DNA from 3 places in the Pinisolibacter sp. DMC19 genome. Region 3 is predicted to be linked to each of the others. Evidence: predicted binding sites of a transcription regulator. Region 3 holds the regulator's gene; each other region holds the start of a gene.
What was found. The regulator LexA, encoded in region 3, represses DNA repair genes until DNA is damaged. The targets are predictions, from matches to a motif close to TGTTCNNNNTGTGTTCNG.
Positions count from the first base shown of each region.

Region 1: a site for LexA is predicted at 1,106-1,123, ahead of ACT53U_RS09560 (DNA recombination protein RmuC). Genes of this name have one in related genera too.
Region 2: a site for LexA is predicted at 1,020-1,037, ahead of ACT53U_RS14895 (helicase-related protein). Genes of this name have one in related genera too.

Region 1 covers NZ_JBQUZF010000003.1:308,037-310,300, forward strand. Annotated here, with positions in the region: gene ACT53U_RS09560 (DNA recombination protein RmuC) at 1-1,077, opposite strand, end outside; gene def (peptide deformylase) at 1,285-1,827, shown strand; gene ACT53U_RS09570 (undecaprenyl-diphosphate phosphatase) at 1,911-2,264, opposite strand, start outside.
Region 2 covers NZ_JBQUZF010000005.1:356,214-358,477, reverse strand. Annotated here, with positions in the region: gene leuC (3-isopropylmalate dehydratase large subunit) at 1-727, shown strand, start outside; gene ACT53U_RS14895 (helicase-related protein) at 1,301-2,264, shown strand, end outside.
Region 3 covers NZ_JBQUZF010000001.1:304,624-306,887, reverse strand. Annotated here, with positions in the region: gene ACT53U_RS01375 (ComEC/Rec2 family competence protein) at 1-685, shown strand, start outside; gene lexA (transcriptional repressor LexA) at 788-1,516, opposite strand; gene ACT53U_RS01365 (molybdopterin molybdotransferase MoeA) at 1,977-2,264, opposite strand, start outside.

The sequences.
Region 1 (2,264 bases), on a different contig from region 3:
CACCTTGTCGGCCGAAATCGCGATCTGGTCCAGATCCCGCGTGGTCTGGGCGAAATGCGCCTGGAGCTTCGCCACCCGCTCGACGAGCCGGCCGACGTCGTCGCCGAGCGCGCCGACCTCGCGCTGGATCGCATGGGCCTGCGAGCGGATCGCCTCGTCGCGGCCGATCGACTGCACCACCTGGATGGCGAGCAACAGCAGCGACGGCGAGACGATGACGACGCGCGCCCGGTGTGCCCGCTGCACCACTTCCGAGAAATGCTCGTGCAGATCGGCGAAGATCGCCTCCGACGGCACGAAGAGGAAGGCGACGTCGTGGGTCTCTCCCGGCAGTAGATACTTCTCGCGGATGTCGGCGACATGGCGGATGACGTCGCGGCGGAAGAGCTGCATCGCCCGATCGCGCGCCTCGTTGCTCCCCGCCTCGCGCATCGCGCTCCAGCCCTCGAGCGGGAACTTGGCGTCGACCGCCAGCGGCGGCGCCTCGCCGCCGAGGCGGATCAGGCAGTCGGGCCGCACGCCGGTCGAGAGCGTCGCCTGGAACTCGTAGGCGCCGATCGGCAGGGCGTCGGCGACGATCGCCTCCATCCGCCCCTGACCGAAGGCGCCGCGCGCCTGCTTGTTGGAGAGGATCGCCTCGAGCCGACCGACGCCGCTCGACAGCGCGGTGATCCCCTGCTGCGCCCGGTCGATCACCGCCAGCCGTTCGGCGAGCGCCGACAGGCTCTCGGCGGTCGCCCGCGTCGTGTCGCCGAGCGTCGTGCCGAGCCGGGCGCCGAGCCCGTCGAGCCGTTCGGAGAGGCCGCGGGCGAGATCGGCCTGACGCGAGCCGAAGACCTCCGCCATCGCCTTCATCCGTCCGGTCATCTCGGCCTGCAGCCGGCCGATCTCGGCGAGGCGGCGTTCGACCTCGCCCGCCTGATCGGCGGCGAGCGTCTCCGCCGCGATCTGCTCGGCCCGACCGCGCCCACGGGCGAGGCCCGCGACGAGGAGGCCGAGGCCGAAACCGCCGGCGGCGAAGAGGAGGTGGGGGAGGCCGACGGCGACGCCGGCGATGGTGAGGGGCAGATCCTGCATGGGCGAACCTTCGCACGATTCTCTTAAGAGATCATGTTTTGTTCTCACGAGCGAGGGGGATGCGGTCCCGCCGAACCGGCCCGAGGCGGGGGAGGGGTGTCGAACGCGCGGAAAATTGCCGCGCCCGGCCGGTTTTTCGCCTTTCGGCGACCGTTTTCGACGTCGTCTCGATTGACCGGGCGCCGGGCCTCGCCTATCTGACGGCTCATGGCCATACTCGACATCATCACCCTGCCCGATCCCCGCCTGAAGCTCGCTTCCGAGCCGGTGGCGGTCGTCGACGACGAGATCCGCCGGATTCTCGACGACATGCTGGAGACCATGTACGACGCCCCCGGCATCGGGTTGGCGGCGATCCAGGTCGGCGTGGCGAAGCGCATGCTCACCATCGATCTCTCGCGCGAGGGCGAAGAGCGGGCGCCGCTCTTCGTGATCAATCCCGAGATCGTCTGGACCTCGGAAGAGACCAACACCTATCAGGAGGGCTGCCTCTCGGTGCCCGAGCACTACGACGACGTCGAGCGCCCGGCCCGTGTGAAGGTGAAGTTCCTCGATCGCGACGGCAAGCCGCAGGAGATCGAGGCCGAAGGCCTGCTCGCCACCTGCCTGCAGCACGAGATCGATCACCTCGATGGCGTCGTCTTCATCGACCACCTGTCGCGGCTGAAGCGCGAGCGCGTCGTCAAGAAGTTCTCCAAGGTGGCGAAGGTCCGCTCCCGCCTGACCGGCTGGCGCCCGTCGATGGGCTGAGGCCGATCGTCTGCACGAGATGCGAGAAGAGCCGGCGGGGCGACCCGCCGGCTCTTCTGCTTTTTCCGGGATGGTGGCGTCGCTCAGACCGTCGGGTCGAGCACGCCGAGATAGACGACGAGCAGCAGGAAGGCGCCCATCAGGAAGCGGTAGATCACGAAGGGCCAGGACGAGAAGCGCTCCATCACCTTCATCAGCGTCCAGATCGCCACGAAGGCCGAGAGCGAGGCGGAAGCGAGCCCGATGCCGAGCACCTCCCAGCCGGCGGCATCCAGCCCCGCCTTCTTCAGCTCGAGCAGTTCCTTGAGGCCGGCGCCGGTGATCGCCGGCAGGCCGAGCAGGAAGGAGAAGCGGGCGGCGTCCTCGCGCTTCAGGTTCATGAAGAGCGCCGCCGTCAGCGTCGAGCCGGAACGCGACACGCCCGGGATCAGTGCGCC
Region 2 (2,264 bases), on a different contig from region 3:
AGCGGGCGCCCGCGCCGGCCTGATCGCGCCGGACGCCGCGACCATCGCCTATTTCGAGGGCAAGCCGAAGTCGCCCAAGGGCGAGAAGTGGGACGCGGCCGTCGCCTACTGGAAGACGCTGTTCTCGGACGAGGGCGCGAAGTTCGACGCCGAGATCCACATCGACGCGTCGACGCTCAAGCCCAACGTCACCTGGGGCACCTCGCCGGAAGACGTCATCGCCATCGACCAGCCGATCCCGGATCCGGCGGCGATCGCCGACGAGACCAAGCGCGTCTCCAAGCAGCGCGCGCTCGAGTACATGGATCTGAAGCCGGGCATGAAGATGACCGACGTCAAGATCGACACGGTCTTCATCGGCTCCTGCACCAACGGCCGCATCGAGGACTTCCGTGCCGCCGCCGCGGTCGCCAAGGGCCGCAAGGTGGCCGAGGGCGTCCGCGCTCTGGCGGTGCCGGGCTCGGGCCTCGTCAAGGAGCAGGCCGAGGCCGAGGGTCTCGACAAGATCTTCATCGAGGCCGGCTTCGAATGGCGCGAGCCGGGCTGCTCGATGTGTCTGGCGATGAACGCCGACCGGCTGTCGCCCGGCGAGCGTTCGGCCTCGACCTCGAACCGCAACTTCGAGGGCCGTCAGGGCTTCAAGGGCCGTACCCATCTGGTGAGCCCCGCCATGGCGGCGGCTGCCGCGATCAAGGGCCGCTTCGTCGACATCCGCGATCTCGACTGATCTGCGGGCGACCACATCGGACATGCGAGAGGCCGGGGGAGACCCCGGCCTTTTTCGTTGTTCGGGCCAGGATCGGCGCCGGCGCGGCGACCTCGCGGACTCGTGATGGTTGTGGCTCGCAGGTCCTGCCGAGCGCCGTCCCGGGACGGGACGAAGCGGTTGCCGTTCGTTCATCATTCTCGCCCAAGTCTCTGACGACGATTCGGAAATTGGTGCGGCGGCGGGGCGGCGGCACCAGATCTCGTGGGGAACGGAACTGGAATCGGGCCGAGTCAGCGATTCGGGCCGGGTTCGTTCCAGACTCGTTCCGGTTGCCGCCGAGGGGTGAACGGAGGTGTCGGGCGACGCGTCGTCGTCGGCGGGAAACGATTAAGGGGGCGCAATCGCCGCAGCCCCGTGCTAAGGGTCGCTCTCCGATCCGCCCGTCGCGACCCGTTCCGGTTCGACCACGTGAACACGACCACCTCGGCGCCTCGTCCCTCCGACCTCGCCTCGCTGCCTCAATTGCCGCGCTCGGCTCGTGCGCGCACGGTCACGGCCGTGCTCGGCCCGACCAACACCGGCAAGACGCACATGGCGATCGAGCGGATGCTGGCCAACCGCACCGGCCTGATCGGCCTGCCGCTGCGGCTGCTCGCCCGCGAGGTCTACGGCAAGCTGGTCGAACGCGCCGGTAAGCATGCCGTGGCGCTGGTGACGGGCGAGGAGAAGATCGTCCCGAAACACGCCCGTTACTGGGTCTCGACCGTTGAGGCGATGCCGCGCTCGGCCGACGTCGACTTCGTGGCGATCGACGAGGTGCAGCTCGCCGGCGATCTCGAGCGCGGCCACGTCTTCACCGACCGCATCCTCAATCTGCGCGGCAAGAACGAGACGCTGCTGCTGGGGGCCGCCACGGCGCGCGATCTGCTCGAGAAGCTGGTGCCGGGCCTGATCGTGGTGTCGCGGCCGCGCATGTCGCTGCTGACCTATGCCGGCTCGAAGAAGCTCCTGCGTCTGCCCGCCCGCACCGCGGTCGTCGCCTTCTCGGCCGAGGAGGTCTACGGCATCGCCGAGCTGATCCGTCGCCAGAGGGGCGGTGCGGCGGTGGTGATGGGCGCGCTTTCCCCCCGCACCCGCAACGCCCAGGTCGAGCTCTTCCAGTCGGGCGACGTCGACATTCTGGTCGCCACCGACGCGATCGGCATGGGGCTCAATCTCGACGTCGATCACGTCGCCTTCGCCGGCTCCCGCAAGTTCGACGGCTGGCAGTATCGCAGCCTGACGGCGGCGGAGTTCGGCCAGATCGCCGGCCGCGCCGGGCGACATCTGCGCGACGGCACCTTCGGGGTGACGGGGCGGGTCGATCCGTTGCCGGACGAGCTGGTCGAACAGCTCGAGGCCCATCGCTTCAACGCGCTGCAGCGTTTCCAGTGGCGCAATCCGGCGCTCGACTTCGCGTCGATCGCGGCATTGCGGCGCAGTCTCGATCAGGCGCCGCGTGAGGAAGGCCTGACGCGGGCGCCGGAGGCGGACGACCAGCGGGCGCTGGATCTGG
Region 3 (2,264 bases):
GACGGGCGGCGACGCAGGCGGAACGGCGCCCACCGCGGGGCGTCTGCCCCTGCGGGTCGTGGTGGTGCGCCATCCGCGCGGCTTCGTCGAGGACTGCGGCCGCGCCGACATCGTGATCTCGGCACTCGCCGCCCCGCCGGGCTGCGCCGCGACGAGCCTGGTGCTCGACCGCGTGGCCCGGGCGAAGACCGGCGCGGTGACGATCGACGTGGCATCCGCGGCGAAGCCCGACGGCGTAGAACCGGCCGATGTGGGGGTGGATGGAGCGCTCGGGCGAGAGGCGTCCGCCGGCAAGACGAGGCGATCGATCGTCGGCCTCGATCCGACGGACGATGCCGCGCCGGAGGGTCGGGACGGCGATCCCGACCTGCGGCAGCCGGTTGCCGAAGCCCACAGCGACGGCAGTGCGCGAGGAAACGGTCCGACGCCTCCGACCGCCGTCGAAGAAGCGTCGCCGCCATCGGCCATCACCGGCGAAACATCACAGCCGCGACCGCGTCTCACCTTCTCCGTGACGCCGAGCCTGCCGGCGACGCCACGGGCCTGGACGCCGCGCGATCCGAACGCCGTCCGCGCGCTCGCCGAAGTAACGGCTGATCCGCCGGACGGCGGCGCATCCGCCACTCCCGATCACGAAACGCCCGAGACCGTCGAGCGTGGCGAGACGGCGGATCCCTTGCGCTGATGCCCGTGATCCGCGTGCGCGACGCGACGCCCAATCCGTCCGCGGGGGCGTCCTCCCGCCGTCGGTCGACACCGTCCGCGCCGTCGGCGGCCCGCGTGCCCGTCAGTAGCGGCGGATCAGGCCGACGAGACGGCCCTGCACCTTCACCCGGTCGGGGCCGAAGATGCGGGTCTCGTAGGCCGGGTTGGCGGCTTCGAGGGCGATCGATGCGCCGCGCTTGCGCAGGCGCTTCAGCGTCGCCTCCTCCTCGTCGACCAGGGCGACGACGATGTCGCCGGAATCGGCGTTGTCGCCGCGTTTGATCAGCACCGTGTCGCCGTCGAGGATGCCGGCGTCGATCATCGAATCGCCGCGGACCTCGAGGGCGTAGTGCTCGCCGCCGCCGAGAAGATCGAAGGGCACCGGAATGGCGTGGGTGTAGGTCTGGATCGCCGAGATCGGCGTGCCGGCGGCGATGCGGCCCATGACCGGGATCGACACGACCTCCGCCGTCTCCTCGCCGGTGGGACCCGGCATCGCGGTCGGACGCGGCTTGCCGAGAGTGCCCTGGATGACCGAGGGCGAGAAGCCCTTCGAGCCCGGCGCACGGGCGGGGCTGGCGAGGCCGGGCGTCATCGAATCCGGCAGACGCACCACCTCGAGCGCGCGGGCCCGGTTGGGCAGGCGGCGAATGAAGCCGCGTTCCTCGAGCGCGGTGATCAGGCGGTGGATGCCGGACTTGGAGCGCAGGTCGAGCGCGTCCTTCATCTCGTCGAAGGAGGGGGGAACGCCGTCCTCCTTCAGACGTTCGTGGATGAACATCAGAAGTTCGAACTGTTTGCGCGTCAGCATGACCCCGTTCCCTCGCCAGCCGGCGCGACACGATCGGCGTCCGCCCCGGCATGTTCCATCCCCGCGGGCCCCGAAGAAGCCCCGCACTCGAGCGTACCCGTCCGCACCATGCACTCCCACCGGCCTCTTCGGCCGGTCCGGCAGGCGACTCGCGATGGGTACAAATCACGAACTCACGCTACGCGTTCTGCGGATGTTCTGCAAGGGGGAAGCGTGAACGGTGGGGTTTCGGGGGCCTCGCCGCGTGCGCGCGGATCGCTTCGCCGTCGTTCCGATCGCCGCGAACGGCGAGCGACGGGGCTCCGCATGAGCCGGGAGGGCGATGCGGCGGCGCGTGCGCCGACCTGTACGGCGCGGCGCATGGGCCGGGTCTCGGCTCTTCGGGAGGAAGGTTCCGGCGCTCGCCGATCGAAGACGAGCGATGGTCCATCCGTCGGTCGCCAACGGGCGCTGAGCGCCCTCAGACGTGACGCAGACGGATGATCTCGACCGGTTCGCCGGCCTCGACTGCGCGGGCGTGGATCGGCCGGACGATCAGCGCGTCGGCGTCGGCGAAGCGCGAGAGCAGCGAGGAATCCTGACTGTCGAGCGGCATCGCCACCAGCCGGCCCTCGGCGTCGTGGCGCAGTGCGGCGCGCAGATGGTCGGCGCGTTCGTCGTTGGCGGGCATGGCGCGGCCGGCGATCGCGGTCTCGCGGGCGAGACCGGCGGCGCCGCGGCCGGCCAGAGCGGCGACCAGCGGCGCGAC